One region of the Ruminococcus sp. 1001713B170207_170306_F1 genome, then DNA from elsewhere that is predicted to be linked to it. Evidence: predicted binding sites of a transcription regulator. Region 1 holds the regulator's gene; each other region holds the start of a gene.
The links. The regulator HrcA, encoded in region 1, represses chaperone genes, less so after heat shock. The targets are predictions, from matches to a motif close to TGTTAGCACTCNNNNNNNNNGAGTGCTAACA.

Region 1 (10,694 bases):
AATCCGTGTAGACCATCTTTGCAGCAACACCCAGTCCTGCAATTCCAGGTACATTATCTGTACCGGACCGCATACCGGCCTGCTGGCCGCCGCCTAAGATCTGAGGCTGAATCCTGGCTTTCTCATTGATATATAAAAATCCTACACCTTTAGGCCCGTGAATCTTATGGCTGCTCACAGAGAGCATATCAATTCCTGCCTTTTTGGGATAAATACGGTATTTTCCAAATGCCTGGATCGCATCTACATGATACAGAGCCTTCGGGCTTTTCTCATGAACCAGTTTTGCAATCTCTTCCACTGGCATCACAGCACCAACCTCATTGTTTACATACATAGTAGATACCAGAATCGTATCCGGGCGCAAAGCTTTCTCTAACGCCTCCAGCTGAACCACACCCCTGTGATCTACAGGAACTATCGTCACCTCATATCCCATCTGTTCCAGGCGCTCTGCAGGCTGTCCTACAGCTGCATGCTCCACTGAAGTGGTGATAATATGGTTTCCGCTTCTTTTATTTGCATCCGCTCCGCCAAACAAGGCCAGATTATTTGACTCTGTTCCGCCAGAGGTGAAAATGATTTCTTTTTCATTTACCTTGAGAATTTTGGCAAGTATCTGTGCAGCTTCACGGACATACTTTTCCGCTTCCACACCTTTTAAATGCATGGCAGAAGGATTTCCAAAATCCTCTGTCATTGTTTTTACTACAATCTCTGCCACCTCAGGATAACATCTTGTGGTAGCAGAGTTATCAAAATATGCTTCCATTTCTTACTTTTCCTCTTTTTTCCAGAGCATGTTAAAAAAAGGCTTTCTGCAAGATGTGCATCACAATTTGCGGAAGCCTTTACCCGGATAAGGGCGCAGCAGCGAGCTGCGGCAGCCGAATTCAGGTGAAGCATACCGCAAAGTGGGGCGTGCAGATTGCTGAAATGATTTTTCAAACAGGCTCTGGCACGTCTTGCAGATTGCTAAAATATTTTTAAACAGACTCAAGCGTATACATCAGAATAGACAGCATGGTCATACCTGCTGTCTCTGTGCGCAGGATTCTTTTTCCCAGGGTCACCGGTTTCCCTCCGGCTTCCATGGCATCTCTCACTTCTTCCTCCTCAAAACCGCCTTCCGGGCCAATAAAAATCCCCACAGATTGTCCAGGCTGAATTGCCGCCAGGATTTCCCGGGTCTCTTTCATACCTTGGGCAAGCTCATAAGGAATCAGAACCACATCCAGTCCTTTTGCAAAGGCAAGTGCTTCTTTCCAGTTCATTACATTTTTCACTTCCGGGATTAGCATACGCTTAGACTGCTTAGCTGCGCTCTCGGAAATCTGCTGCCATCTGGTAACCTTCTTCTGCGCTTTCTTTGCGTCCAGCTTCACCACACATCTCCTTGTTTCAACTGGAACAACAGCGTAAGCGCCAAGCTCCACAGCCTTCTGAATGATCAGTTCCATTTTATCCCCTTTAGGAAGTCCCTGGAACAAATAAATCCGGCTTGGGAGCTCATACTGGGATTCCTGGGCATAAAGGATATGAAGAACTGCGCTGTCCTCCTGAAATTCTTCTATGGTACAGTGATATTCCTTCTCACTGCCATCGCTGATCCAAACGTCCTCACCAATGCGCATGCGAAGAACATTTTTCATATGGTTCAGATCCGGGCCGGTAAGGGTAATCCTGTGTTCTTCCTCAAGGACCTGATAAGGCTCCACAAAAAAGCGCTGCATAATTATTCCTTTCTGGCTGTGACAGATACCCATTCTCCCTGATGGGTTACCTCAACCAGCTGAAGCCCGGCGTCTTTCACTGCCTTTACCACTACTTCTTCTTTCACATCCAGGATTCCAGAGGTGATATAGTAAGCACCCTTTTTCATCTGATTTACGATAACCGGTGTGAGAGGCACCAGTACATCTGCCAGGATATTAGCCGTTACAATGTCATATTTCTCATATCCAACCGTGTCCTGAACTTCTTTATCATCAATGATGTTTCCAATGAGCATGTCAAAAGTCTCATCCTTAATATCGTTAGCCTCTTTATTGTCTGCCACTGCCGGAATTGCACAGGGATCAAGGTCAGTTCCCACAACATGAGCAGCGCCCAGCTTCAAAGCTACAATTCCAAGAATACCGCTTCCGGTTCCAACATCCAGCATCTGGGTGTCTTTTGTCACAAATTTCTTCAGCTGACGAATTACCAGCTGGGTTGTCTCGTGCATACCAGTTCCAAAAGCTGTACCTGGATCAATGTGAAGGATCATCTTATCTTTATCTTCTTCCTTCACTTCTTCCCAGGATGGAACAATAAGAATGTCATCTACATAGAACTGATGGAAATATTCCTTCCAGTTATTGATCCAGTCTTTGTCCTCTGTCTGGGATTCTGTGATGGTGCCTTCACCGATATCCATGTATCCGCGTACTTCTTCAAGGACAGCACGTACTCTCTCGAGAACAGGCGTAGTTTCTGTGTCCTCTTCCAGATAAAAATTCAGATAGGCGATTCCATCATCCGCTGGACCTTCCGGCATAATATCCACAAACATCTGCTCTTTATCTGTCTCGGTAAGAGGCTGTTTGTCCTGAATCTCTACGCCCTCAACTCCAACGTCTGCAAGGGCAGAGATGATAACGTCTTCTGCTTCTGTTTTTGTTTTGATGGTAAAGCGATTCCACTTCATACTATTTCTCCAATCTTTTTATTGAAAGCTGTTTCTTCATAATCACAATATGGTATTTTTTTACATCTTTCGAAACGGTTGTTATCTGTTACTTTATTCTGATTTTTCAATTCACCTGACCAATTACTGGTTTTTTATGTCCATGTTACTTCTTTTTATGTGCAAAAATATGCACAACCCACTTATGTCGCTGCCCTTTCTGATAAAATCTCCAGAAAAACTCTACCAGAAGCAACGCCGCTGCTGCATCCACAATGTAATGCTGCTTCAGCACCTGGGTAGAGATAATGATCAGAATTGCAAATACCAGAGAAAATCTCTGATACCATTTCGGCACCTTCTCTGAGCCTTCCACACCTTTCCAGCACATCCAGCTCACATAGCAGTGGATAGAGGGAAACAAATTAGAAGGACTGTTCCCGCCATCCAGGGAATATACCAGAGCGAGAATCTTTTCCGAAAGGGTATTTCCTGGGATCTCCGGTCTTATATTGGTGGTCGGTATTAAAATAAAGCAGATAAAGCAAATAAAATGTATGGTCAGATCTGTGGCAACAAACCGGTAAAACATATCCTTACCACGCCTTGCCACCAGCAAATACCCCACCGCCCAGAATGGAAATGCCAGAATATAAAACCACACAAATACAGGCAGTAAAGGAACTTCCCTGTCAAATGCCATCGTAAAATCAAAGTGATACCTGCCAGCTGTAAGCGCACTGCTTCCCCAGTAAATCAGACAATTCACTGCCATGATGGTCACAAGAGGTACAATAGACCACAGGGGAATATATCGGTTTAACAAATCTCTTTTCTTTGTTTTCAAGGCAAAACTCCTTTCCGGACTCTTGCGATGTTACTGCTCATTTCCTGACCAGCAGCACGGACAGTAACGTTGCGGCTACCCTTTAATATACAATAAGTAACAAAAAAAGAAAAGAGGATATCTCCCCTTTTCTTTATTCTTTTATGGAAAAACTGATTTTTTACTCTTCAAAGGTCTCTTTTAATTTGTCCATGAAGCTTTTTTTCTTCTTTTCGGACTTTTCTGTGCTATCGCCGGCACTGCCTGCAGGACGATTGCCGCATGCCTCGTCAAATTTGCGGAGAGCTTCTTTCGCGTCCTCATTCAGGTTGGTTGGTACCTGAACAACCAGAGTTACGTAGTGATCACCACGAACATTCTTGTTTCGAAGGGACGGAACACCTTTGCCCTTCAGACGGATTCTGGTATCTGTCTGAGTTCCTGGTTTCACTTCATAGAGAACTTCTCCATCTACTGTATTCAGTTTGACTTCGCCGCCAAGCGCTGCCTGTGCATAAGTAATCGGTGCAGTAGAGTAAATATTCATATCCTGTCTCTGGAAAATCGGATGGCGTGCTACATTTACTTCTACCAGCAGATCGCCTCTCGGACCTCCATTTGTGCCAGGCTCACCTTTATCACGGATACGGATACTCTGACCATTGTCAATACCAGCCGGAATAGATACCTTAATTTTCTTGCGATTGGAAATGTATCCGGTACCACGGCAATCCGGGCATTTATCTTTGATGATCTTACCTGTCCCATGACAATCCGGACACACCTGAACGTTACGAACCATGCCAAACATGGACTGCTGGGTGTAAACGATCTGTCCTTCACCATTACATTTCGGACAGGTAACCGGTGAGGTACCAGCCTTAGCTCCAGAACCGTGACAGGAAGTACATTCCTCTTTCAGAGTAATCTCAAGTTCTTTCTCACAGCCAAATACAGCATCCTCAAAGGTGATGTTCACGCGTGCACGCAGGTTTGCCCCCTTCATAGGTCCATTATTGGCACGTCTGCGGCTTCCGCCGCCTCCAAACAGATCTCCGAAAATATCTCCGAAGATATCCCCCATGTCTGCGCCGGAGAAATCAAAGCCGCCGAAACCGCCTGCTCCGCCACCGCCGCCGTTTTCAAAAGCGGCATGACCAAACTGATCATACTGTCTTCTCTTGTCCGGGTCACTTAAGACGCTGTAAGCCTCTGTTGCCTCTTTGAATTTCGCTTCAGCTTCCTTATCTCCCGGATTTACGTCGGGATGATACTTCTTGGCAAGCTGACGATATGCTTTTTTTAATGTAGCGTCATCGGCGCTCTTATCAACGCCTAAGACTTCATAGTAATCTCTTTTATCAGCCATGATTTCTTTCTTTTCCTAACTTTTTGTATTTGGTTATCTTATGGAAGACGCCAGCGGCGCATTTCCTGTAATATGTCTTTCACCACCACTGCCCGGTCATGAATCATGACCGGGCTGTAGTTTCATGTTCCGAAATATTGGAACTTATTATTCAATTAAACCTCTTTGTAGTCAGCATCTACAACATCATCGCCGTAACCAGCCTCGTTACCGCCCTGGGAAGCTCCTCCCATGTCCGGTCCAGGGCCTGCCTGACCAGCACCACCCTGTGGGTTCTGTGCTTCATACATTTTTGCGAAAAGCTTCTGAGCACTTTCCATCATCTTCTCCTGAGCAGCTTTGATCTCAGCGACCTGAGCATCTCCGATCTCATCTGTATTTGCATATTTAGCAAGGATATCTTTTAATGCATTTAAGTCAGCCTCTACGGAAGCTTTGTCATTTGCATCCAGTTTATCGCCTGCTTCTTTCAGTGCATTCTCAACCTGGAATACCATGGAGTCTGCATTGTTCTTTGTATCAATTGCCTCTTTACGTTTCTTATCCTGAGCTTCGAACTCAGCAGCTTCTTTAACAGCCTTGTCAATATCAGACTCGGACATGTTAGAACCAGCTGTGATTGTAATGTGCTGCTCTTTACCTGTTCCAAGATCCTTAGCAGATACATTTACGATACCGTTGGCATCAATATCGAATGTAACCTCGATCTGCGGAACACCACGACGTGCTGGCGGGATTCCATCCAGACGGAACTGTCCAAGGGACTTGTTGTCTTTCGCGAACTGACGCTCACCCTGTAATACATTGATATCTACAGCGGTCTGATTATCAGCTGCTGTGGAGAAAATCTGGCTCTTCTTGGTCGGGATTGTTGTATTTCTCTCGATCAGACGTGTTGCAATACCACCCATTGTCTCGATGGACAGGGAAAGTGGAGTAACATCAAGAAGAAGGATGTCACCTGCACCAGCCTCACCGGAAAGCTTACCACCCTGGATAGAAGCACCAAGTGCAACACACTCATCCGGGTTCAGGGCCTTGCTTGGCTCTTTGCCAGTCAACTGTCTTACTTTATCCTGTACAGCCGGGATACGTGTAGAACCACCAACCAGAAGCACCTGTCCAAGATCAGAAGCAGTAAGTCCTGCATCAGAAAGTGCACGGCGAACCGGCTCTGCTGTTTTCTCAACAAGATCGTGTGTAAGTTCGTCAAATTTAGCTCTTGTAAGGTTCATATCAAAATGCTTCGGTCCTTCAGCTGTTGCTGTGATGAATGGCAGGTTGATATTGGTTGTTGTTGCGGAAGAAAGCTCTTTCTTAGCTTTCTCAGCAGCTTCTTTCAGTCTCTGAAGAGCCATCTTATCGTTGCTTAAGTCAACGCCCTCTGTTCTCTTGAACTCAGAAAGCATATAGTCTGTAATTCTCTGGTCAAAGTCATCACCACCAAGACGGTTGTTACCAGCTGTTGCCAGAACTTCGATAACTCCATCACCAATCTCAATAATGGAAACATCGAATGTACCACCACCAAGATCATAAACCATGATCTTCTGCTCTTTCTCATTGTCAAGACCATATGCAAGAGCTGCTGCTGTAGGCTCGTTGATAATACGTTTTACATCAAGGCCTGCAATCTTACCAGCATCCTTGGTTGCCTGACGCTGAGCATCATTGAAATATGCCGGAACAGTGATAACTGCTTCTGTAACAGACTCTCCAAGGTATCCTTCAGCATCTTTTTTCAGTTTCTGAAGAATCATAGCGGAAATTTCCTGTGGGGAATATTTCTTATCATCAATTGTTACACGGTAATCTGTACCCATCTCTCTCTTGATGGAAGAGATTGTTTTCTCTGCGTTTGTTACTGCCTGGCGTTTTGCAGGCTCACCTACCAGACGCTCACCTGTCTTTGTGAATGCTACAACAGATGGTGTTGTTCTGGATCCTTCTGTATTTGCGATAACGGTTGGCTGTCCACCTTCCATAACAGCTACACAGCTGTTTGTTGTACCTAAATCAATACCAATGATTTTTCCCATGATAATTTTCCTCCTGTTTAAAAATTCATGGTTGCTGTCCATTACACGAACAGTAACATTTATACTTTGTTTTTAGAAAATGTCGATGAAGTTTGATTCTCCAAGCTGCTTTCTGTTAATTAGCAACTTTTACCATACTGTGTCTTACAACGAAATCCTTGTAGGTATATCCCTTCTGGAATTCCTCTACGACGATGTTCTCGCCAACGGATTCGTCCTCCACATGCATCACTGCATTATGCAGATTCGGATCAAATTCCTTACCTACAGCTTCGATTGGCTTCACACCCATCTCATCAAAAGCTGTCATCATCTGCCTGTAGATCATCTTCATGCCTTCTGCAAATGAATCATCCTCCGGTGCCTGTGCAAGACCTCTTTCGAAGTTATCCACGATCGGAAGCATTTTTTCAACGATGTCCCTGGCGCCGATGATGTACATGCTGGATTTCTCCTTCTCCGTTCTTTTACGGTAGTTATCGAATTCAGCCATGCTGCGCTTCAGTCTGTCTGTAAGCTCCTCGACCTGCTGTTCAAATTTATCTTTCTCTTTTTTCTTCTTACCGAAGAAAGAAGTTTTTGTCTTGGTTTCCGGTTCCTTCTGAGATTCGGTTTCCTGATCTGACTGCTCAGTTTCTTCTGTCTGTGCAGGTTCCTCGGAAGTCTCCTCTTCTGCTGTCTGGGCTGTATCTGCTGCCTCTTCTTCGCTTCCGTCTGTTACCGGAATGTCAACTGCTTCTTCCTGTACTTCGGCTTCTTTATTCATTTCTTCTGACACGCTTTCAACCGCCTTTCTAGGTTTTCTTATTTACCATTTCGTCAAGCTGGACTTTTAATTTCTTTAAGCTGTCCACTACATTCTCGTAATCCATTCGCTTGGGACCGATGATTCCAATAGTTCCACGCATTCCATCTCCCAGCTCATAAGTAGCTGTGACCACACTGCAGTCTTTCATGGTACGTACCGGAACTTCATCCCCGATGTATATCTGAACTCCTGTGTTCTCCGAGTCTCCCATTTCCTCACGGACCATATCCGCAAGTTCCTGCTTATCCTCGAAAGTAGAAATCAGCTCACTGGCTCTGGATGTATCTGCAAGCTCTGGATACTTAAATATGTTGGTCGCTCCCGACGTATATACTTTCATATCTTCTTCGTCCACGTGAATTGTAGCTGCAACTGCGTCCAGCACATCTGCAACCACACCGCTGTGGCTACCCGCCTGTTCTTTTAATCTAGCAATCATGCCCAGATTAATATCCTGGATGGGTACGCCGTTCAGGTTCGTGTTAAGAAGAAGATTCAGCTTCAGGATCGTCTGATCATCCATCTCCTCATCAATATTAATGATCTGGTTCCGAATGACATTACCCTCACATACAACTACGGCAATCAGCTGCCGCTCATTGACTCGTGAAAGCTGAATGAACTTCAGGGTGCTTCCCTTATACTGGGGAACCGCAACCATAGCCGCATAATTGGTATCCGTGGCAAGAACCTTCGCCACCTGCCTGAGCACCTTATCCATCTTATCTGATTTCTCAATCATCAGATCACGGATTTCTGCGATCTCGGCTTCCTTCTCCCTGGTAAGCTCATCTACATAAAGGCGATAGCCTTTATCTGATGGAATTCTTCCGGCTGAGGTGTGGGGCTGTACGATGTAGCCCATATCCGTCAGGTCGGACATCTCATTTCGGATAGTAGCAGAGCTGACATTCAGATCCGGATACTTGGAAATAGTTCTGGAGCCTACAGGCTCACCTGTTTCCATATAAGTTTTGATGATTGCTTTCAGTATTTTCCGTTTGCGCTCATCTAATACTTCATCCATGAAATATCTGCTCCTTCCTGAAAAGCAGACGGTCAAACCTGATTCTGATTTCCGTCTGGCTTCTTCGAATTCCTTTTGTTAGCACTCATTATTTAGGAGTGCTAACATCTATGTTCTTAAGATACACCTCAGTATTCCTTTTGTCAATATTTTTTACAAATTTTTTTCATCTTTTTTGATAGTTTTTACCCTATACTTTACCATTCTGGCTAAATTCTCCTTACTGCAATACTTTTTTTGGACAGCAAGGATACTATCAGGTATCTGCCAACGCAGTCTTATGTTTGCTGCCGCATAAATGAAAAAGATGCCTTGAGAAAATTTTCCCTGGCATCTTCTTTCCTATATAGGAATACCGCCCATAGGCGACATGTCCGTTTTGTAACTGTTCAGCACCTTCACAGTTATATGTTTCGCAAAACAGCCCCTGCTGAATAGCAGCCTCTATTTTTTATAATTTTCCAGATAGTCAAGAACTGCTGTCGGCTCATCCAGAAAGACTACCAGATCCAGCACGGAAAAATCCATGAATTTCTCTTCTGCTGTGTACTCCAGCAATGCTTTCATCTTGTCATAATATCCGTCAATGTTATACAGCACAATTGGGCGGTCAATACGTTTCAGGCTTTTCAAGGTAAAAATCTCAAAAAATTCCTCGTAGGTACCAATTCCGCCAGGTGCTACGATCGTAGCATCTGATTTTTCTTCCAGAAGTTTTTTGCGCTCTCTCATATTCTCTGTGAAAATAAATTCCGTGCATTTCTCATACAGAACTCCAGGCTGATCAAAAAATCGGGGAGCAATTCCAAGTATGTAACCATTTTCTGCTGCCACGCCTCTGGCTGCTGCTCCCATCATTCCGGTAGCCCCGCCGCCAAACACCAGACCGTGACCTCTTTTTCCCATTGCTCTTCCAAGCTCTTCTGTTTTTTCATAATAAATGTTTTTAAGCAGTGCACTTGAAGCGCCATATACACATATGTTCAATCTGTTATCCCCCTTATTTTTTCTTCTAAACACAGGTGCAGCCTACCTGCGGCAGCACCATATACGAAAGTCAGCTGGCATATCTTTTCCAGTCAGCTTCCGGCAGCCGCGCAAAACACCATATTTGCCACACCGCACAAAACCATCACCAGAATAGGATTCATTTTAAATTTTCTTAAAAGCACCAGTGCGGCAGTAAAGAACACCACCATTCGAATGCATATGTTTTCCCGAAACAGTTCCACTGCACCATTTATAAAAAAAGATGATACTAAAATGGTAACTCCTGCCTTGGCGATCATGGCCACAACCGCCGGGCGAAGGGATGTAAGAGTTCCCTGGAGAAGGGACATTTTCCGGTATTTCGTGTAAATATATGCCAGCAGGGTTACAATTATACAGGAGGGTAAAATACAGCCAAGAGTAGCCACCACTGCGCCACCAGGACCAGCAATCCTGGTTCCTACAAAGGTTGCGGAGTTTACTGCAATAGGACCAGGAGTCATCTCTGCAATGGTCACAAGATTCGAAAAAGTTTCCATGGAAATCCAGCCATGCATAGTCACTACCTGTTCCTGTATAAGAGGCATTGCTGCATATCCACCTCCAAAGCTTAATGCACCAATTTGAAGGAAGCTGAAAAAGAGCTGAAGATAAATCATTTTTTGCTGCCCTCCTTCACAAGTGTACGCGCAAATCCAAATACAGCCACAATAAGTATTATATAAATAATGTTTACCTTCAGAAAATAGCTTACACAAAAACTGATGACCATAATAACCACATTTACCCAGTCATTTGATTTCGCCACGTTTTTCCCCATGTCGTATACCACAGAAATGATCACAGCACCTACGCCGGCAGTCATGCCTTTCAAAAGAGCTGCTATATAATAATTAGAGCAGAATGCATCATAAAACAAGGAAATCAGGGACAGGATCACCATTGGCGGAATAATAGCCCCCAGAAC
Region 2 (10,694 bases), on a different contig from region 1:
CGGCAGGTATTTGAGGCGAATTTAAGCAAAACAGAGCCTGAAAAAGCGATCCTTGTCAGAAATCAGAAAATGCATCTGTACATCAAAAAAGTAACAGAAACGGAAGAAGCAGGAGGAAATCGTCCTCCTATTGAAGGCGTAAAATTCCGTTTATGGGAAAGCAGTGCAAATGCAGATTCGGCGGGAACAACATACACAACAAACAAAAACGGATTAATAAAATTGGAAGGGCTGTCACCTGCCACATATTGTATACAGGAGACAGCAGTACCTGCCGGATATGTTTTAGATAACACAGTTTATAAATTTACTGTGGATGCAAATGGATTGGTAAAGAATGAGCAAGGTTATACAATGGTAATTGAAAACCGTTATATAAAAGCGGAATTTTTAAAGACGGATAAGGTGACAGGTGAAGCTGTTGCAGGAGCTGTTATGCAGTTGACGGATAAAAGCGGAAAAGTGATCGACACCTGGACGTCCGGGAAAACTGCTCATAGGATTAATAAACTGCCAGCCGGAGAATATGTACTTACAGAAATAACAGCTCCTTCCGGTTACAAAAAAGGAAAACCGGTGATTTGTACGGTAAAAAGTACATCTGGAGTTCAGAAGTTCCAGATGACAGATGTGAAGATGGTGACTCTTACAATAAACAAAATTCTTCATGGAGATGAAATTGTCTGGGGACAGGGAAATCCGGCCTTTACATTCACGGTGAAAGGAACAGATCTGGATGGAGAAGAACGTATTTACTCTAAAACTGTGGAATTTACAAAAGAAAACACAGACATCCGGGCAGATGTAAGCAAAAGGGCTGTATTCGCACTTCCGGCAGGGAAATACCAGGTTCAGGAGAGTAAAGTTATGCGGTATAAACTGGAGAAAATTGACCAGGTAGTAAATGGAACTGTACAGGGAAATACTGTTCAGTTTGATCTGTCCGGAAATCAGAATGGGACCGCTTCCTTTACAAACAAGAAAAGCGGAGATGGCTTACTGACAGATACAGATTATGTGCGGAATATTGTTATTCCTGAAAAATGAAAAATGCAGTATAGCAGTACCTGCCAGGTTGCAGCGGCAGGTGCTGCAGCAAAGAATTTTAATTATTTTATATTTTTTGAAAAAATTTGAAAATAGGTGTTGACAATAAGATAACCTTCTGGTAATATAATCAACTGTGAGCGGCAGAAATGTCGGACATGAGAGTGCTGATGTGGCTCAGTCGGTAGAGCGTCGCCTTGGTAAGGCGGAGGTCACGGGTTCGATTCCCGTCATCAGCTCTTTTTAATCCCTGATTATATATCAGGGATTTTTTTGTGGCATAAATTAATATATTCTCATAGATAGGGATAAAAATCAATATTTTTGTAAGAAAAACTTTTAAAATGCACCTATTTATGATAAGATAAATCATCAAAGAACAGAATATGTTTGAGAAATTATTCCCGATACACATATTGAAGAAAATTTTTTAACATGCTCTGACAGATATTGGAATTTATGCTATAAAAGAGTTGATATCAGGAGGGAGAACCATGGAGAACGAAAAGGTTTCCAAAAATTTTATTGAGAATATCATTGATAAAGACCTGGCAGAAGGAGTTTATGACACCGTTCATACACGTTTTCCGCCAGAGCCAAACGGTTATCTTCATATAGGACATGCCAAATCCATTCTTTTAAATGCCGGACTGGCGAAAGAGTACAATGGTAAATTCAACATGCGTTTTGATGATACCAATCCGACTAAGGAGAAATCTGAGTTTGTTGAGTCCATTAAAGCCGATATCAAATGGCTGGGAGCTGACTGGGAGGACAGACTGTTCTTCGCTTCCGATTATTTCGGACAGATGTATGAAGCTGCAGTAAAACTGATTAAAAAGGGTAAGGCATATGTCTGCGATTTAACTGCGGACCAGATCAGAGAATATCGTGGAACTTTAAAGGAGCCTGGCAAAGAGAGTCCGTATCGCAACAGAACTGTAGAAGAGAATCTTCAGCTTTTTGAAGAGATGAAAGAAGGCAAATATGCTGATGGTGAGAAAGTTCTGAGAGCAAAGATTGACATGGCTTCTCCAAACATGAACATGCGAGATCCGGTTATCTATCGTGTGGCTCATGTAAGCCATCACAGAACAGGAGATACTTGGTGTATTTACCCGATGTATGATTTTGCTCATCCTATTGAGGATGCAATTGAGGGAATTACACATTCCATTTGTACTCTGGAATTTGAAGATCACAGACCATTATATGACTGGGTTGTAAGAGAACTGGAATATCCACATCCTCCGAAGCAGATTGAGTTTGCAAAGCTGTATCTGACGAATGTAGTAACAGGTAAGCGTTATATTAAGAAGCTGGTAGAGAATGGAATTGTTGACGGATGGGATGATCCAAGACTGGTATCTATTTCCGGTTTACGTCGCCGTGGTTACACACCTGAATCTATTCAGAAGTTTGTGGAACTTTGTGGTGTATCCAAAGCTGACAGTTCAGTAGACTATGCAATGCTCGAGTACTGTATCCGTGAGGATCTGAAATTAAAGGCTCCTCGCTATATGGCAGTCCTTGATCCGATCAAACTGATCATTGACAATTATCCGGAAGGACAGGTGGAATATCTGGATGCTCCGAACAATATGGAAAATGAAGCCCTTGGTAGCAGAAAGGTTCCATTTGGAAAGGAACTTTATATTGAAAGAGAAGACTTTATGATCGATCCTCCAAAGAAATACAAACGACTTTTCCTTGGTACGGAAGTTCGTCTTATGAATGCATATTTTGTTACATGCACAGGTTTCGAGGCATTGGATGATGGAACAGTTACTGCTGTACATTGTACTTATGATCCGGAAACAAAGGGCGGAAATGCACCTGACGGACGTAAAGTAAAAGGAACCATTCACTGGGTTGAAGCGTCAAATGCAGGTAAGGTTCCGGTACGTCTTTATGAGAATATCGTAGATGAGGAAAAGGGTGTTTATGATAAAGAGACAGGAGAACTGAATCTGAACCCGAATTCTCTTATAGAGATGTCTGCTTATGTTGAACCAGAGCTTCTGAAAGCCAAAGGACTGGATAGTTACCAGTTTGTAAGAAATGGCTTTTATTGTGCAGACATTCATGATTCCAAAGAAGGGGCACCGGTATTTAACCGTATTGTTTCTCTTAAGAGTTCATTTAAACTTCCAAAAGCGTAAAAGAAACCCCCACGGAAAATTATATTCAAATTGCCGTGGGGGTTTTTGCAATAGAAAATTCTGTTGGAACTTCTTCTTGCAAAGTGAAATCTAAATACTGTCAACGAAAGTGGCAAGCCTGATTGTCACTATTTGTAAAATGTGGAATAATTATGAATTTACCTGCAATTAATCAATGTGGATAGAAGCTTCTTCTTCGTCCTGCTCTTTCTCAGCTTCAGCAAGTTCTTCCTCGAATTTATCTTCATCTTTCGCTGCTTTTTCAAGAGCATCGGCTATAGCATTATCCTGCTCTTCTGCATTTTCAGCAGAATCCTCTTCTGTATCCTCTGAACTTTCTTGTGAATCAGGCTCCTCAGAGCCTTCAGTTTCATCATCTTTTTCATCTTCGGAAGTAGCTTCCCAGGTTACGAAATCTTCGTGGACATCCTTTGCTTCAGGCTGCTCGTCATCTTCCTGCTCATCTTCAAAATCATCTTCAAGGTCAGCTGCCTCTTCCAAAGCATGTCTTTTGGCAAAAGCTGCTGCTACGGCACCGGCTACTGCTGCTGTTGCTGCTCCGAGTGCAACCATTCCCCAATATTTGTTAATCTTAGCCATATTGTCTGCTCCTTTCGGTATTTTCCATCTGTCTAAACAAAGCTTAATGGAGTTGTCTATATTGTAATACTTTTTACGCAAAAAGAAAAGAAAAAAATCGTTGCACCCATATAAATGGAGGGTTATACTGTTAAGACAGAAAAGGAGAGATTATGGAGAAAATTGTTTTAGCTTCTGGGTCCCCACGAAGAAAGGAACTGCTTGCAAGAACCGGTGTGGTTTTTTCTGTGGTTGTAAGCAATGGGGAAGAGAAAACCAACCTGACAGATCCAGCGGAAACGGTGGAAAAGCTTTCGCAGGATAAAGCAATATCGGTTGCAGACAGACTTGAAAATGAAAGTGAACCTTGTCTGATCATTGGTGCGGATACCGTAGTTGCATTTGAAGGAAAGATTCTTGGAAAGCCGTCAGATGAAGAAGATGCATTAGATACATTGTTAAAACTTCAGGGGAAATCCCATCAGGTCTATACCGGTGTAACCCTTCTTGTAAAAGAACAGGGTATCTGGAAGCCTTATACTTTCAGTGAAAGGACCGATGTTGAATTTTATCCTGTTTCCAGGGAAGAGCTTCTGGAATATATAAAAACAGGGGAGCCTATGGATAAAGCAGGAAGCTATGGAATCCAGGGGAAATTTGGAATTTACGTAAAAGGAATCTGCGGAGACTACAATAATGTGGTTGGGCTTCCTGTAGGAAGACTGGTTTATGAACTTAAGAAAATGAAAATCAATATAAGGGGAATGAGAAAATGATAAAAGCATGTATTTTTGATCTGGACGGAACTTTAGCCTACACATTGGATTCCATGGCTGTTGTAGGAAATGAAGTTGTAAGAAAATACGGTTTGAAACCAATGCCTATAGAAAATTACAGATATTATTGCGGAAACGGTGCTGACATGCTGGTGAAAAGACTTCTGGTCGATGCAGGAGATCCGGAATTGCTGCACTATGAGGAAGCAAGAGCGTTATATAGAAAAGAATTTGATAAAGACCCATTTTACAAAATACAGCATTATCCGGGAATGCCGGAAACCTTAAAAGAGTTGAAAAAAAGAGGCGTGAAGCTGGGGGTGTGCTCAAATAAACCACATGAAGCAGCCGTGAAAGTGGTAGAAAGAATGTTTGGGTCTCAGATTTTTGATGCAGTTATGGGACAGAGTGATTCTGTAAGAAAGAAACCAGCACCGGATGGTCCGCTTAAAATCGCGGAGCAGTTTGGAATTAAGCCAGAAGAGTGTATGTATCTGGGAGACTCCGGAACAGACATGCAAACTGGAAAAGCAGCCGGGATGTACACGGTAGGTGTTCTGTGGGGATACAGGGAAAAAGAAGAACTGCTGAAAAATGGAGCGGACTATCTTGTGGATTCTCCAGAGGATATTCTTGATTTATATGAGGAAAAATGCGAAGAGTAAAATTTTGATAATTATTTAGCATGCTCTAAACAGTTATAACTTTTATTATAAAACAGGAGGTCGGAAAAATGTATACAGAGGAGTGTATTCAGACATTTTTGGAAAAACAGGAGCAGCTTTTTGATGAACCGGTTGCAGAAACTTACGAAGAAGCAGAGGAATTCCTGGAGGATTGCATGGCTGTAGTTGCAGATTCTATTGACGAAGTGCGAAAATATCTGTCTGGAATGGGTGCAGATGTGGATGGCATGAGTAATGAAGAATTAGAAGAAGCAAGTGAAGTATTTGCCCTTCCAGATGGAAAATATCTGATTGTGGAGGGATGATCTTTTGAAGCAGAGGTTTGCAGCTGCAGAGTAACTGACTTTCACATAAGGTGATGAAACTGGCGAAAAGGCAGTATGTCCGGTTGGAATTCCGAACAGTTATCGGATAAATTCATATTACATAAGTATAAAATCAGGTTGCTATAATGACACTAAACAAGAGAACATAATGTGTTACTGTTCAGAAGAGAAGATACATCCCATAAGATGTTTTCCGGAGAAAGAAGTGACCAGCAACTATCGCGTTATGGTTCACTGGCAATGTTCCGCGAGGTGTTTTTTGTAAACAAATTTCACAGAAAACCCGAGAATCTGGGCGCGGAATCATGCGGATGCATGATTCCTGTGCAGCGCGAAGTGGTTGCGGTGCGCGGAGCGAACAGTAGCACTGTCACATGCACTGTAAGAATTACAATAAAATAAAAGTGCTTGTGAAAATGTTTAAAATATGTTACAATAATGTTACAGGTCAGCCTAAAAGGGGAATGTAAAGGAGGATGGCATATGAGACCTAGGAAAATTATAGCAATGGTCATGACTTTTCTTATGATGCTTTCATTGCTTCCGTCTCTGGTATTTGCGGCAGCAGCACCAGAGGGAGAACTTGGGGGTCAGCTTAAGATTAAGGGAACTGCAGCTGTAGGCTCTGAGCTTAGCGCCGATTATGAAAAGGTTACACCGGAAGGACTTACAGACGATTATGTAACGTTCAGCTGGTCAAGAAAAGTTGGAGATCAGCTCACTGAAGTAGGCACTGAGAAGACCTATAAGCTTGTTGATGAAGATCTTGGAAATAAGATCGAGCTGAAAATTACCGGAAAGACCGAAATGGGCATAACCGGAGAACTGAAAGTAAATACAGTTGAAATTGTGGCTACACCGGAAGAGGCTCCGGAAGAGGCAACCGAGCTTCGAGAGGAAGGGCAGGAGGCTGCACCGGCAGAGGAAGCCCCTGTTCAGGAAATTGCAGCAGAGGATACACCTGCGGAAGGTTCCCAGACAGATGAGAACACACAGCCGGCTCAGGATGTAGCAGAAGATACACAAACCGAGGAAGTAATTGACATTGGTGCTGATGAACCAACTGATTCTTCCGCTGATGTTATGCAGCCGGCAGATGGACAGGACACAGAGAATTCTGCTGACAATTCCCAGTCTGAGATCACTACAGATGACAGTGTGATTAACATTGGAACAGAAGGCTATCTGGAAGTTCCTGAGAATGGACAGGCTGAGGCTGCAAATCAGGGAGCATCAGCTGAATCCCCTGCCAAGCAGGAACCTGTGTATACAGCAGAAATTGTTACAGAAAATACTGCAGAAGATGGTACTGCAGTACTTGATTTTGGAACCGTAAATGCAGGCTTCACACAGGAAAATGCAAACTCTTCCATGACTAAGAATGTAACTGTTAAGAATACTGGCAACAGCACTCTTAATTTCAAAGAAATCAGTCCGGAACATTTTATGGTAAAGGATCTGGGTTCTCTTGCGGCTGGAGAATCAGTTGATGCATGGGTTATGCCAAGAGAAGGTACAGCTGTTGGAGAATACAGTGATACGATCACTTATGAAACAGAGGAAGGTGTAAAGGTTTCCTTTATTGCAAAGCTTACAGTAGCTGAGCAGAAGCAGGATGATACGAATACAGATCAGCAGCCAGCAGAGAAACCAGCTGCACCGGAAACCACCCCGGAAGTGACACCAGAGGTAACTCCAGAAGTGACACCGGAAGTCACCCCAGAGGTAACTCCAGAAGTGACACCAGAAGTCACCCCAGAGGTAACTCCAGAAGTGACACCAGAAGTCACCCCAGAGGTAACTCCGGAAGTAACACCAGAAGTCACCCCGGAAGTGACTCCGGAGATTACTCCAGCTCCTTCATTTACTACCGACATTTCCGAAGTGAAATTCGACAGTAAAGAAGCTGGTTACAAAGAAGCACCGGCTGCAGTTACAATCAATGTATCCAATACTGGAAATGTGAAATTAACCGGTATTGCTGTAAGTGTAAGCGGAAACGAATTTACAGTAAGTGCTCCGTCTGCTTCAGAATTAGAGGCAAATGCAAACCAGTCTGTATCCTTTACTGTTGCACCGGCAGTTGGATTGGCAGCAGGAACCTATACACAGACTGTTTCCATTAAGACAGATCAGACAGATTACCTGAATATTCCAGTAAGCTTTACAGTAACAGAAGCTGCTGCCAAGCTTACAGCTGTAGGCAAAGTATCTGATATCAGTCTGGCAAACGGGGTTGAGAAGTCAGCAGCTGGACTGCAGCTTCCATCTACTGTTAAGATTACTACAAACAAGGGCGATATGAATGCCTCTGTAAAATGGGATGTAAAGGGCAGTGCATATAATCAGAACAGTACAGAAGCACAGAAGTTCTCTGTGAAAGGTACTGTTGCTCTTCCAGACGGTGTTACAAATCCGGATAACCTGAGCCTTGTAGTATCTGTTAATGTCACTGTAAGCCGTGGATCGATTGTATCTGATGCAGGGAATAACAGTATCACAGGAATCAGCTCCGATGGAAACTATACTACAGAAACCAAGATTACTTTCACTGCAGTTGGCGCAGGTATGGATATTGAAAATCCGATTAAGGGAGATGTAAGATATCAGCCGCTGAACTGGGAGGTCCTTGAGGCAAGAAGCTGGGACGGCGCACCATATTCTGCAACTTTCCGCATGGGCAAGAATGGAAATTATACTTTGACTGTCACATATAATCAGCAGCAGTTTGATGGAAGCAACTGGGTAAACACTGGAACACAGGATACCAAGCAGGTTAATTTCACTGTAAATGCTGCACCGAATCAGACTCTGACACCGGCTGCAGACAAAACAGATGCAAATCAGAAGAATGCAGTAAAGACCGGGGATAATACTCCAATCCTCCCATTTGTAATTATTCTGATCGTTGCGATTGTCTTAATTGCAGGAATTCTTGTTTACCGCAATAAGAAAAAATAATAGTGGATTCTCAAATAAACAGTAATTGTGAATGAGAGCAGAACGAATGAGGGAGACCAGAAATGGTCTCCCTTCTTTTAATAATAATTACTAGGTTACTGTTCACTCCGTGACCAGTAACACGCTTCGCGATGCACAGAAATCATGCATTCGCATGATTTCGCGCTGAGATTCTCGGGTTTTCTGTGAACTTTGTTCACAAAAAACACCTCGCGGAATGTTACCAGTGAACAGTAATATTACTAGCACTCAATTAAAATGAGTGCTAAATTTTCCTTGACTTTTAGTCAGTTTGGTATTACTATAGTTTGTATAATTAAGAAGACAAAGGAGAGTGAGCTGCATGGCTGAGAAGCATGGTAGTTTATCAATTAACAGTGAAAATATTTTTCCAATTATAAAGAAATGGTTATATTCTGATCACGACATTTTTGCAAGAGAGTTAATCTCCAATGGTTGTGATGCAATTACGAAGCTTAAGAAACTTGATGTTATGGGTGAATACACACTTCCGGATGATTACAAAGCTGAAGTACAAGTTATTGTGAATCCGGAAGAGAAGACTTTGAAGTTTATTGATACAGGTCTTGGTATGACGGCCGATGAAGTGGAAGAGTATATTACACAGATTGCTTTTTCAGGAGCTACTGAGTTTCTTTCCAAATATAAAGATAAGACCACGGATGATCAGATCATCGGTCATTTTGGACTTGGCTTTTATTCAGCATTTATGGTAGCAGATGAAGTTCATATTGATACTCTTTCTTATAAAGAGGGCGCTGCTCCAGTACATTGGACCTGTGATGGTGGTACAGAGTATGATATGCAGGAAGGCAATAAGACTACAGTTGGTACTGAAATTACTCTGTTTTTAAATGATGAGAGTACAGAGTTTTCCAACGAATATCGTATGAGAGAGATTATTGAGAAATATTGTTCTTTCATGCCGGTAAATATCTATCTGTCTAAGGAAAATGCACCGCAGGAGTATGAGACCATTGATGAGGCTGAGCTTCGTGATGATGATGTAATTGTAGAGCGTATCCACGAGGAGGCCAAGACTGAGGAGAAAGAGAACGACAAAGGTGAGAAAGAAGTCGTAGAAGTATCTCCTGCGAAAGATAAAGTAAAAATCAACAAACGTCCGGTATCTTTAAGTGATCCGGAGCCATTGTGGATGAAACATCCAAACAGTTGTACAGATGAGGAATATAAAGAGTTTTACCGTAAAGTCTTTATGGATTATAAGGAGCCTTTGTTCTGGATTCATTTGAACATGGACTATCCGTTTAACCTGAAAGGTATTCTGTACTTCCCGAAGATCAATACAGAATATGATTCCATTGAAGGTACGATCAAACTGTACAATAACCAGGTATTTATCGCAGATAACATCAAGGAAGTAATTCCAGAATTTCTGCTTCTTCTGAAAGGTGTAATTGATTGTCCGGATCTTCCACTGAATGTATCCAGATCCGCACTGCAGAACGATGGCTTCGTGAAGAAGATTTCCGAGTATATTACAAAGAAAGTAGCGGACAAGCTTACCGGAATGTGTAAAACAGACCGTGAGTCCTACGAGAAATACTGGGATGATATCAGTCCATTTATCAAATATGGCTGCATTAAGGACAGTAAGTTCTCAGATAAGATGAATGATTATATCCTCTTCAAGAACATTGATGGCAAATATCTGACTCTGAAAGATTGCATCGAAGAGAACAGGAAACCAGAAGATGAGACTAAGACAGAAGAGACTGTTGAATCCACAGAAGAGAAGAAAGAGGACGGCGCGAAAGACGAGAAAGAGCCTGAGAAGACTACTATCTTCTATGTAACAGATGAGGTTCAGCAGAGTCAGTATATTAACATGTTCCGTGAGGCAAAGAAGGATGCTGTTATTCTGAAACACAATATTGACAGCGCTTTTATTTCCCATCTGGAGCAGAAGAATCAGACTATCCAGTTTAAGAGAATTGATGCAGATCTTACAGAAGAACTGCGTGGGGAGGAAGCTGCTGACGAGGAGACTTCCAAGACTCTTACAGAAGTATTCAGAGATGCATTGAAGAATGACAAACTGGAAGTGAAGGTTGAGAATCTGAAAAATGAAAAAGTTGCTGCTATGATGACCCTTTCTGAAGAGAGCCGTCGTAT
Region 3 (10,694 bases), on a different contig from region 1:
TGTTTCATAAACATAATAATCCAGAGCTTCAATCTCCCCGGTTTCTTCCAAAATAGGAAGAAAACTATCTGGAAACCACAGGTCTCCATTTGCTCTCTGCCAACGGACAAGTACTTCTGCACTGGCAATTTTCTGCTCCCTTCCGCTGATTTTTGGTTGGAAATAAATCTGAAATTCTTTCTTCCCAAGTGCTTCCTTAAAGGAGTGAATAGTGTCTGCACGTTTCTGCTCAGCAAGGGCAATTTCTTTTGTATATTCGCACACACCGCAAAGCTTATCCTTCGCCTTTATGCGTACAATGTTGGAGTGAGAAATAATTTCTTCGCCTGGAATTTCCATGTTTTCCAGATAATAAATACCAGTGTTCAGGGAAAGATAATTTACAGGATAAGCAGACAGAACTTCTTTTGTAGTCTGCTTGTTAGACTCAATAATTCGGTTTTTAACAGCTGTATGCTCCGCTCCGGTAATGTCTATAACAGCTACAAAAATGTCTGAATGATACCTGTTTACAAACAAGGTTTGTGGAAAAAGTTCCATCTTTTTCAGAATAAAATTCAGAATACCAGTCCCGGTTTCATACCCCCAATAGTCATTAATAAGGTGAAAATTGCTTACATCTGTCATTAGAAAAGCATACTTTTTTTCACCGTTGCTATTATTTAAAATAGTAAAAAGTTTCTCTTTCAAAGACTCTGTAGAGATACTTTCTGCCAGTCGATTCCGGCAAAACTCCTGTGGCTTTTTTGCCATTTGTTCCTTTTTATAACGCTTGTCTTGATACATTTTCTGATCGGCAATCTGTAGAAGATCCATGATCAGGTAGTAGTGATTTTTGCAGCTGATATCGTATCCGACTGCATAGCTGATAGGATGGTCAGCTGTTTGATTATACACATCTAGCATGGATTGGAGCTGAATATTCATCTGCTCCAGCTGAGACTAGGTGGCGTGATTTTGCACGATCACGAACTCATCGCCTCCGAATCTGGCGAGAAAACTATCTTCAGTGAGTATCCGTGTCAGGTAAGAAGCAAAGGTCTGAATAAACACATCCCCCTGTTCGTGACCATATGTATCGTTGATCTTTTTCAGATTGTTCAGATCGAACATCATGACACCCACATTTAATGTATCGTCTGCATTCTGAAGCTGTTGCAGCTTCTTTTCCAATGATTTTTTATCGTGGACGCCTGCTACGTCAAAGCCGGAACTTCGGATCATATTTCTGAGATAATCTCCTAAAGTAAGGGAAACTGCACATCCCACAAGGGATAAAATAATCAGAAATGCAAAGGTTTTCTGACTTATTCCGCGTCTGTGACGGGTAATTAATGCAGTCAAAAATACAATATAAAATGTTGTCTGCAGGTAGCAGAGTTTCATAATTGTTTTGTTTCTTTCCATACATTTCTCCAGTATATAGTGCCTGATATTTCACTTGTAACTATTTGGAAGACAGCATTTTGCGGAGGGCGTAACTGTGAAGATACTGAACAGTTACTCTCTGTTTTTTAATTAGCCTGCGTATACAATAATTTTCTTGGCAAGCTCCTTATCCAGGCCGATTTTGCTACCCTTTACCATAACCACATAATACCCGTGTAATTCTGATAAAATCGTAACCTGCGTTCCTGGGACAAAGCCCAGGGATTCCAGATAATGCCGCTGTTTTTCCAGTCCGCACACCTTATTAATGATATAAAAATGGTTAAACTCAGTTAAACTTAAAGGCATTGTAACGACCTCCTTTAAATAACGTTAGCAAAGACTAACATAGTATAACACGCATTTCATACAGATGGTATAGAAAATACATTTTTGAGAAATTTTTTCAGTTGATATCTACAGAAAAAGGAGTGAGTAATACCGGAAATAAGTATTTTCAGAAGTAAGGAAAATCAGACTTTTATTTTACGTGAGTCATCAATCATTGGTTCTGTTCTGATTTTTGCGGGACTGGTTGTCTCACTGAAGAAGACGAAGGAGAAGATGCAGGCTGAGGGAGCACCACAGGCAAGGAACTGCTGACTTCCATATATGGCAATGTCACCGGCAGGCGACATTGCCGTTTAGTGAACAGAGCGTACAAAAAAGACTGATATAAACAATACTGGTACTTCAGGAGGTTGTTGCTGGAGTCTGGTATGTTATTATATCAGTCTTTTTTACGAATACAGTCAATTAACCGCTCTGGTCAAATCTGTGGCAGATATTAATGGCAGGAATGGCTTCCGCAGCCATGATCGCCGCAGCTGTGTCCTTCTCCATGATGGTCGTGATGATTACAATGTACATCAGGATTATAGCCAAGATTTCCTGCAAGCAGTGCATTTACAGCTTCGTCTGCATTTCCTGAAACTCCGCCGAAAAGACGGATTCCAGCCTGGGCAAGTGCATTCTGGGCACCGCCGCCAATACCGCCGCAGATCAGGGTATCTACGCCATGTGTAACCAGGAATCCAGCCAGTGCGCCGTGACCGCTTCCATTGGTATCGACTACTTCGGCATTTACAACCTTGCCGTCTGCAATGTCATAGATCTTGAATGCTTCTGTGTGTCCAAAGTGCTGAAAAATTTCTCCATTTTCATAAGTAACTGCAATCTTCATAATGATATCTCCTTCATTTTGTAAATTTGATTTAGAAAGTGAACTATTAAATCGGTCAGCGGCTGGCAGTTCCTGTGAAAGGTCTAAGCTGGTAAGCGGAGTCTGTTTAGATTCCTTTCGGCAACAGCATTTCCCGCAGCGCGTATGCTCCCGTCCTTCGCAGAGCCGGTAATTTCCCCCGGCTATGACAAGGCGCTGTCCAAGGACGATGCACCGGGCAATTTTTTCCCGGGCAGTTTCATAAATTTCCGTGACAGTTGTCCGGGAAATGTCCATCTGGGCAGCACATTGTTCGTGAGTTTTCTTCTCCAGATCTACCAGACGGATGACTTCATATTCATCCAGAGTCAGAGTGACAGCTTCCGACTCTCTGGGACATTCTTCTGGAGAAAAAGATTCATATTGGGGTGCCTGGCAGATTCTGCGGCATCTGGGCGGTCTGGGCATATATGTCACCTCCTTGTTTTCGACATATGTCGATTATAAACCAGAAGAAGAGAAAATTCAATACTATTATTTTCTGAGCGCTATTCAAAGTTGCTCCAATATGGTATAGTTTTGTTACTATTCATTTGCAACGCTCTGCGAGGTGTTTTTGGTGGATAAAGTTTACAGAAAACCAGAGAACTAAGTTTGCGTAGCAAACGCTATTTCTTGTGCCTGTCACAAAAAGGTTCGTGTTTCTGTGCGTCGCGAAGCGCGTTGCTGTGAAGGTCGTGGTTGACAATTTTTTTTATTTGGAGTACAGTCCAAGAAGAGATAAAATCGTTACTGCTCAAAAGCAATTTTTTTCTGGAATTTCGGGCACAATTGGAGCAGTAATGTAAAATTAACAGAAGAGGTACGAATATGCTGAAAGTAAAGAACCTGACTTTTGAAGTGAATGAAGAAGGGAAAAAGCGCTGTCTGGTAAATCACATCAGTTTTGATGTTCAGGATGGAGAAATGCTGGTAATCACCGGACCAAATGGAGGTGGAAAATCCACCCTGGCCAAGGTACTGGCTGGCATTGAGAAAGCAGACAGCGGAGAAATTTATCTGGATGATGAGAACATTACAGGATACGATATTGATCATCGTGCAAATGCGGGAATTGGCTATGCATTTCAGCAGCCACCCCGCTTTAAAGGTATGACCGTGGCAAGAATGTTATCTCTTGCAGCAGGAAAGAATTTAACGGAAAAAGAGAGCTGTGACCTTCTCTCCGCTGTAGGACTTTGTTCCGAAGATTACCTGAACCGTCAGCTGGATGGAACCCTTTCCGGCGGTGAGATGAAGCGAATTGAGATTGCCACAGTTTTGGCGAAATCTCATAAAGTAAGCATTTTCGATGAACCTGAAGCAGGAATCGACCTGTGGAGCTTTTCCATGCTGATCAAGCGCTTTGAGGAGATTCATCGTGAGAAAAAGGAGTGCCTGATCCTGATTTCCCATCAGGAAAAAATCATCAATATGGCAGATAAGATCATGGTAATTGAAGACGGTGAAGTAAAGAAATATGGTACCAAAGAAGACGTTTTCCCAACCTTATTTCAGCAGGAAAAATGTCAGAAATGTCTGAATGAAGGAGGAAAATGCTGATGGTTAAAGTAGAAGAAACAACCCAGGGTGTGCTTGATAAGATCAGCGAAGGCTTTGCACAGAAAGGTGCTTTTAATCTTCGTCAGAATGGTATTTCCATCTGTCACGGCGACAGCGAACATATCAAAATAAAGAAAAAAGAGGACAAGCCGGGAATCGATATTTTCATTGACGGGGAGACAAAGGGAGAGAAGGTTTTCATCCCGGTAGTGGTAAGTGTATCTGGAATGACCGATCTGGTTTACAATGATTTTTATGTGGCAGACGGTGCAGATGTTGACATTGTTGCAGGCTGCGGAATCCACAATAGTGGCTGCAATGACAGTCGTCACGATGGTATTCATACCTTCCATGTGGGTAAAAATGCCAATGTACATTACGAGGAAAAACACTACGGAGAGGGGAATGGAACCGGAAGCAGAGTGCTGAATCCGGTAACCAATATTGAGCTTGGTGAGAACTCCGTATTTACGCTGGATACCGTTCAGATCAAAGGTGTTGACTCCACAATCCGTACCACAAATGTTTCAATGGATGCAGATTCCAAGCTGTTTGTTCTGGAACGTCTGATGACAGATGGGGAGCAGAAAGCGGAGTCTGATATTGAAGTCTGTATGAACGGAGCAGGATCTTCTGCACAGATTATTTCCCGTTCTGTTGGAAAGGGAAATTCTTCCCAGGTTTTCCATCCGAAGGCTGTTGGAAAGAACAAATGTCACGCACATATCCAGTGTGATTCCATTATTATGGATCATGCAGAGGTGGGTTCTATCCCGGAAATCCAGGCGAAGCATGTGGATGCTGCAATTGTTCATGAGGCCGCTATTGGAAGAATTAACGATGAGCAGCTTCTGAAGCTAAGAACTCTTGGAATGACGGAAGCTGAGGCGGAAAATGTGATCATTGAGAATTTCCTGAGTTGAGAAAACTTAAACAGAAAAATAACTATTCAGTAGGTATGTACTATTTCGCGGAGGGTGTAACTGTGAAGGTGCTGAATAGTTATACAGAGAATATAGAATCTTCTGGTTGGTTTGGAAGATTTATCAAAAAATGCCAGGCAGCGTCGTTCAAAGACGCTGCCTGGCATTTGACATTATCTAATTTTTACGGATTTTTTGGAACTCCATTTGGAATAATATTTTTTGCCGCTTACAACTTTGTAGGTGCGGATCCGTACATAATATTTTTTCTTTGAAACCAGTTTCTTTAAGGTTGCGCGTGTAGCAGAGCCTTTTACGGTAAGGGTTTTCGCCTTTTTCATGCTGCTGTTCTGGTTGCCTTTATCGGAATCATCTTTACCGGAGTTATCTTTACCGGAGTTATCTTTACCGGAATCGTCTTTACCAGAGTTATCTTTACCAGAATCATCTTTACCGGAATCGTCTTTACCGGAGTCATCTTTACCAGAATCGTCTTTACCAGAGTCATCTTTACCGGAATCATCCTTACCAGAATCGTCTTTACCAGAATCATCTTTACCAGAATCATCTTTACCAGGATTATCTTTTCCTGCGTCCGAGTCATCCTTGCCAGGAGCAGCTGTGATCGTAAAGGTTGTGTTAATAATGCCGGTGTAATTTCCAGCTCCAGTAATAGTTACAGTAGCAGTACCTTCCTTCACATTATCTTTATAAGAAACTGTGAAATCAGTGCCTGCCGCAAGTGTCTTGTCTCCGTATGTAACGGTAACATTCGGGCATTTCTCTGTTCCGTCACTGGTGTAGGAATACTGGGAAAGGGAAGCGGAATAGCGGCTGATATCCAATGGTTTAATGGTAAAGTCTTTCGTAACGGAACCAGTATAATTTCCAGTTCCAGTGAGGATTGCGGAAGCAGTACCTGCATCCCAGTTGTTTCTGTAGGAAACGTAATAATCCTGGTTCAGGGTTAATTCCTTGTCCCCGCTTTTTACTGTGGCGGTTGGGCGTAAAGAGGAGCCTGTGTAGGTAAGGCTTTCATCGGAAAGCGTAACCGTGCAGCTGCTGATGTCAGCTCTGTTTATAGTAAAGGATTTGGTTACATACCCCTGGTAATTTCCAATTCCGTCAATTCCAACCCACGGAGAATTGTAATAGCTGCTTGGTTCAATGTTGTTGTGGTATGTTACAGTGAAATCCCTGTCTTTTACCAGGGTTTTACCACTGTGGGTAATTGTCACTTCAGGAGTTACCTCGGAACCAGTGTAATATGCCGGGGCAACGGAGAATCTGGCATTTGCCATGATCTACAATACAATCACTGGAAATACAGATGCAGTAGAGGAAAATGGAGAGACAGTCCGTTTGTACCAGAATTTCTGGAGATTCACAAAGGAAAATGTGAAAAGGGACACAAATTTAGTTTTTTATTTAAGATAAATGTGAAAAAAATGTGAAATTAGCACTCTCCTCTTGACAGTGCTAACAATATGTGTTATATTACATACAGAACAAAGGAAGAGAGAAAAAGAAATCTTCCAGTTTCATTGAGAATGTTAATTAAACACGTAAGTGTTCACAATATAAGGAGGAATGGATTATGTTAATGCCTAGTATTTTTGGAGAAGATTTATTTGATGATTGGATGAGATTACCTGTAGAAAGAGAGACGAACAGAGGTTACAGAACCACAGAACTGATGAAGACAGATATTAAGGATGTGGATGGCAACTACGAGCTGAGCATGGACCTTCCGGGATTTCATAAAGAAGATGTGAAGATTCAGCTGAAGGATGGTTACCTGAACATCCAGGCTTCCAGAACTGAGAATAAAGATGAGAAGGACAATCATGGTAAATATGTCCACAGAGAACGTTACACCGGACAGTGCTCCAGAAGTTTCTATGTAGGAAAAGAGTTGGAGCATGAGGACATTCATGCGAAATATGACAACGGTGTTCTGGTTGTTACCCTCCCGAAGGAAGCGAAGAAAAAAGTGCCGGAAGAGAAGAAGTTTATTTCTATTGAAGGCTGATTTTGGTAAAATAGATTTTTGGACTGATATAGACTGACATAAAATATGTGCGCCAGCCGTGAAATAGAAGCGGCGGCTGGCGTAAATAATTACTGAATACTGTGAACAGCTTCTTTCATATAGATTGTGTTTCATTTAAAGACGATTTTCTAATTTACATAGATTTTGTTTCATACCCCCTCATTTCCTGCCGGCTACCCACCGGCAGGTTTTTTCTTATGTCTTTACATCATTTCACCTGTCTGTTATACTTGTCTGGAATTATTGCTGACTGTAAAAAACAAAATGTTGTTGCAAGCGTTGTGAACAGTAACAATGTTTTAAGAGAAGGAATTTACCCATGAATTACATTGTATTTGACTTGGAATGGAACCAGAGCCCAGGGGGAAAAAGGTGGTCCAACAGCCGTCTGCCTTTTGAGATCATAGAAATCGGCGCCGTAAAACTGAATGAAAAGAAAGAAATTGTGGACAGCTTTCAGCGTCTGGTCAAGCCCCAGGTGTATAACTGGATTCATGACAGTATCCATGAAGTAATTCATATGAATTATAAAGATCTGCAGAACGGAACCCCTTTTCCACAGGCAGTTACAGAGTTTCTGGATTGGTGTGGAGAAGAATATATTTTCTTCACCTGGGGAAATCAGGATGTGATGGAGCTGCAGCGGAATATGAAATACTATGGCAGGCTTTCCAGAATCAAAGGTCCGGTGACCTATTATGATGTGCAGAAATTATTTGCCATCCGCTACGAGGAAAACGACGAGCGCCGTGCCCTGGAATTTGCCACAGATAAAATGGGCGTAGAGAAGAAAATGGACTTCCACCGCGCTCTGGGAGATGCTTATTACACCGCATGTATTCTCCAGAAAATAGAAGACGAGTATATTTTTCCTAACTCATCCCTGGACGTATACCAGAACCCTAAGAGTAAACGGGAAGAGATCCACGTATCCTACCCGGCTTACGATAAATATGTGTCCCGTGAATTTTATTCCCGGGAAAAAGCCATGAAGGACCGTGAAGTAACTAGCACGAAATGCCCATTGTGCCATAACCCGGCTAAGCGCAAGATCCGCTGGTTTATGAATAATTCCAAGGTTTACTACAGCGTGTCCCTTTGCCAGGAACATGGCTTTGTCCTTGGCAAGATCCGGATCCGCCGGACAGAAGACAACATGTACTATGTAATCAAGAAACTGACTAACGTAACCGACGAAGAAGCCGACGAGATCCGCCAGAAACGTGATGCCCACAGGGCCAAACGCCGCCTGAAAAAAGAAGAGCAGCCAAGCCAATAAACTAACGCTTGGTTAATAGAAAAAACCCCTCCGGAATCCAGGAATACGCCGTCACCGCCCAGGAGCTAAAGATAAAAGAAGAAATTTATTCAGCAATGGTGATGTATGGAGTGCTGACATATGACAATGGGATGGTTTTTGTTCCCAATAAAGAGACGAAAGAATATTTGCAAAAGGCACTGTGCTACAGATAATATGTACAAAAATTAAAATCCTCTTTATTCTCTATTTGCATAAATTCAAAGTGCAAAACAGAATAAAGAGGATTTTTTTGTCTTTTGGGTCGCGTCACAGGTGTCATAAATTATTTGATTAAAATGAAGGCTCTTTGTTGGCTGTCAGGATCTCTGCAGATTTCCGCAAATGGTAATTTGCGGTCTCTGGCATTTTGCTTACTACACTTGCGTATAAAATTTCGATTATCGCATTTTCTGAAAAACGGTGTGCAACAATTTCCTTACCCACGGTGATATCAGAGGTTGCATTGTAAAATATTAAATTACAATATTGGGTCATTGTGGACTTTACTGACTGCGTAATGCCAATGGTAAAGGCTCCTGCCTCGTGAGCAGCTTTTACAGCGGCGTTGACAGTTCTGGACATACCGGAGTGAGAAATCGCGATTACCACATCATCACTGGCAATATTCGAAGCCGTGATTAATTGCATATCTGGGTCAAAATCAAAATAGCAGTTGAACCCAATTCGCCGGAATCGGTAGCTGGCGCATAAACAGGGAACGGTTGCATCTCCGATTCCATAGAAGAAAATATGTTTTGCAGAAACGATTCTGTTTGTGGCCTCCTGGAAAACAGAAGGAGAATTCAGCTCCATAGTCAGTTGTATTGTATTTGTGTACAAATTACATATTTGCTCGCTGATTGATTCTATAGAGTCATGTTGCTCAATATCAACCTGCTGCACAAGGGCTTCAGAAGTTGCGTTTTGAGTCGCCAGCATTTCTTTAACCTGTGCAAAACCGGAATATCCCATTTTTTTACAAAAACGATCAATAGAACCCTCTCCACAGTGACATATCTCTGCGACTTTAAGCATAGATTGATTGGCTGCTTCCTGTGGATGATTGTAAAAGTAATCTGCAATTCGATTTTCCGTTTTGGACAGAGATGGCTTCCAAAGCCGGATTGCAGTAAAAATATTAAGAGAAGAATTTGCGGCTACAGAAATTTCAGACATAGTGACCTCCCAATTACATACATTAATTTTATTTTATATAGATGTATTGCATTTGTAAAGCGAATTTCTATTAATTGTCGCTCCACTAAATTATAAAATAAAACGGAGTATAAATCAAGACTAAAACTGCAATAAATGTGCAATATACATAAAAAATAAGCCGTAATATTATATAAATTAGCAATTGAAACTCAAAATACAATGTGCTATACTCCAATTATCAAAAATAAAAAACGGAGTGTGAGGCGAATATGGAAAGATCTTTTCGTACTAATCTTATCGATGCAATTATGGATCAGGCTTCTCAGGATGAGAAAATAGTGGTTCTCAATGCAGATTCTGCCAGAGCCTTATGTCTTACCAAATTTGCAGAGACATATCCAGAGAGAATGATCAACGTTGGTATCAGCGAAACCGATTTAATTGGAACTGCAGCAGGACTTGCTACTACAGGACTTAAACCGGTAGTTGTAGGATTTTCGATGTTTGTTGCAGAGAAACCCTATGAACAGATCAGACAGGCAATTGCCTATCCGAATCTGAATGTAAAAATTGTTGCAACACATTCAGGTCTCTGTGTAGGCCAGGATGGAGCATCACATCAGTGCCTTGAAGATATCTCAATTATGAGAACACTTCCTAATTTTAAAGTGTTCGTAGCAGCAGACATTGCTGATGAGAAAGCTGCTTTCGCAGCAATGATGGCATATGATGGACCTGCTTATCTGAGACTTGGAAGAGATAAGGCAACTGATATTTTCGAAGATGGAAAAGTAGATCAGATTGGCGGATGTGATATTCTCCAGGATGGCAGTGACGTAACACTTGTTGGCTGCGGTCTGATGGTAGAAGTTGCAATGAAAGCTGCTGAGGAATTGAAGAAAGAAGGAATTAACGCAGCTGTAATTAACGCATATTGCATTAAGCCTTTGGCTGAGAATGTTATTCTTGAGTATGCAAAGAAGACAAAAGCGATGGTTACTGTAGAAGATCATTCCGTTATTGGTGGTCTTGGTGCTGCAGTGGCACAGGTAACATCAGCAAAATGTC

Region 2: a site for HrcA is predicted at 8,778-8,808, ahead of htpG (molecular chaperone HtpG). Genes of this name have one in related genera too.
Region 3: a site for HrcA is predicted at 6,570-6,600, ahead of I4V84_RS03535 (Hsp20/alpha crystallin family protein). Genes of this name have one in related genera too.

The regions. Positions count from the first base shown of each region.
Region 1 covers NZ_JADPEX010000007.1:98,849-109,542, reverse strand. Annotated here, with positions in the region: gene I4V84_RS06630 (cysteine desulfurase family protein) at 1-772, opposite strand, end outside; partial or broken gene I4V84_RS20345 (DUF6783 domain-containing protein) at 820-990, shown strand; gene I4V84_RS06625 (16S rRNA (uracil(1498)-N(3))-methyltransferase) at 987-1,733, opposite strand; gene prmA (50S ribosomal protein L11 methyltransferase) at 1,736-2,689, opposite strand; gene I4V84_RS06615 (phosphatase PAP2 family protein) at 2,835-3,515, opposite strand; gene dnaJ (molecular chaperone DnaJ) at 3,676-4,863, opposite strand; gene dnaK (molecular chaperone DnaK) at 5,019-6,902, opposite strand; gene grpE (nucleotide exchange factor GrpE) at 7,018-7,668, opposite strand; gene hrcA (heat-inducible transcriptional repressor HrcA) at 7,697-8,737, opposite strand; gene I4V84_RS06590 (TIGR00730 family Rossman fold protein) at 9,182-9,724, opposite strand; gene I4V84_RS06585 (chromate transporter) at 9,817-10,386, opposite strand; gene I4V84_RS06580 (chromate transporter) at 10,383-10,694, opposite strand, start outside.
Region 2 covers NZ_JADPEX010000015.1:85,106-95,799, forward strand. Annotated here, with positions in the region: gene I4V84_RS10635 (isopeptide-forming domain-containing fimbrial protein) at 1-1,047, shown strand, start outside; tRNA gene I4V84_RS10640 (tRNA-Thr) at 1,214-1,286, shown strand; gene I4V84_RS10645 (glutamine--tRNA ligase/YqeY domain fusion protein) at 1,542-3,209, shown strand; gene I4V84_RS10650 (hypothetical protein) at 3,378-3,809, opposite strand; gene I4V84_RS10655 (Maf family protein) at 3,962-4,564, shown strand; gene I4V84_RS10660 (HAD family hydrolase) at 4,561-5,229, shown strand; gene I4V84_RS10665 (glyoxalase) at 5,298-5,555, shown strand; gene I4V84_RS19935 (hypothetical protein) at 6,060-8,537, shown strand; gene htpG (molecular chaperone HtpG) at 8,881-10,694, shown strand, end outside.
Region 3 covers NZ_JADPEX010000003.1:74,436-85,129, forward strand. Annotated here, with positions in the region: gene I4V84_RS03505 (GGDEF domain-containing phosphodiesterase) at 1-897, opposite strand, end outside; gene I4V84_RS19780 (GGDEF domain-containing protein) at 943-1,407, opposite strand; gene I4V84_RS03510 (FeoA family protein) at 1,519-1,737, opposite strand; gene I4V84_RS03515 (NifB/NifX family molybdenum-iron cluster-binding protein) at 2,216-3,058, opposite strand; gene I4V84_RS03520 (ATP-binding cassette domain-containing protein) at 3,461-4,192, shown strand; gene I4V84_RS03525 (SufD family Fe-S cluster assembly protein) at 4,192-5,115, shown strand; gene I4V84_RS19785 (hypothetical protein) at 5,289-6,416, opposite strand; gene I4V84_RS03535 (Hsp20/alpha crystallin family protein) at 6,713-7,147, shown strand; gene I4V84_RS03540 (3'-5' exonuclease) at 7,488-8,447, shown strand; gene I4V84_RS19565 (hypothetical protein) at 8,456-8,641, shown strand; gene I4V84_RS03545 (MurR/RpiR family transcriptional regulator) at 8,760-9,644, opposite strand; gene I4V84_RS03550 (transketolase C-terminal domain-containing protein) at 9,896-10,694, shown strand, end outside.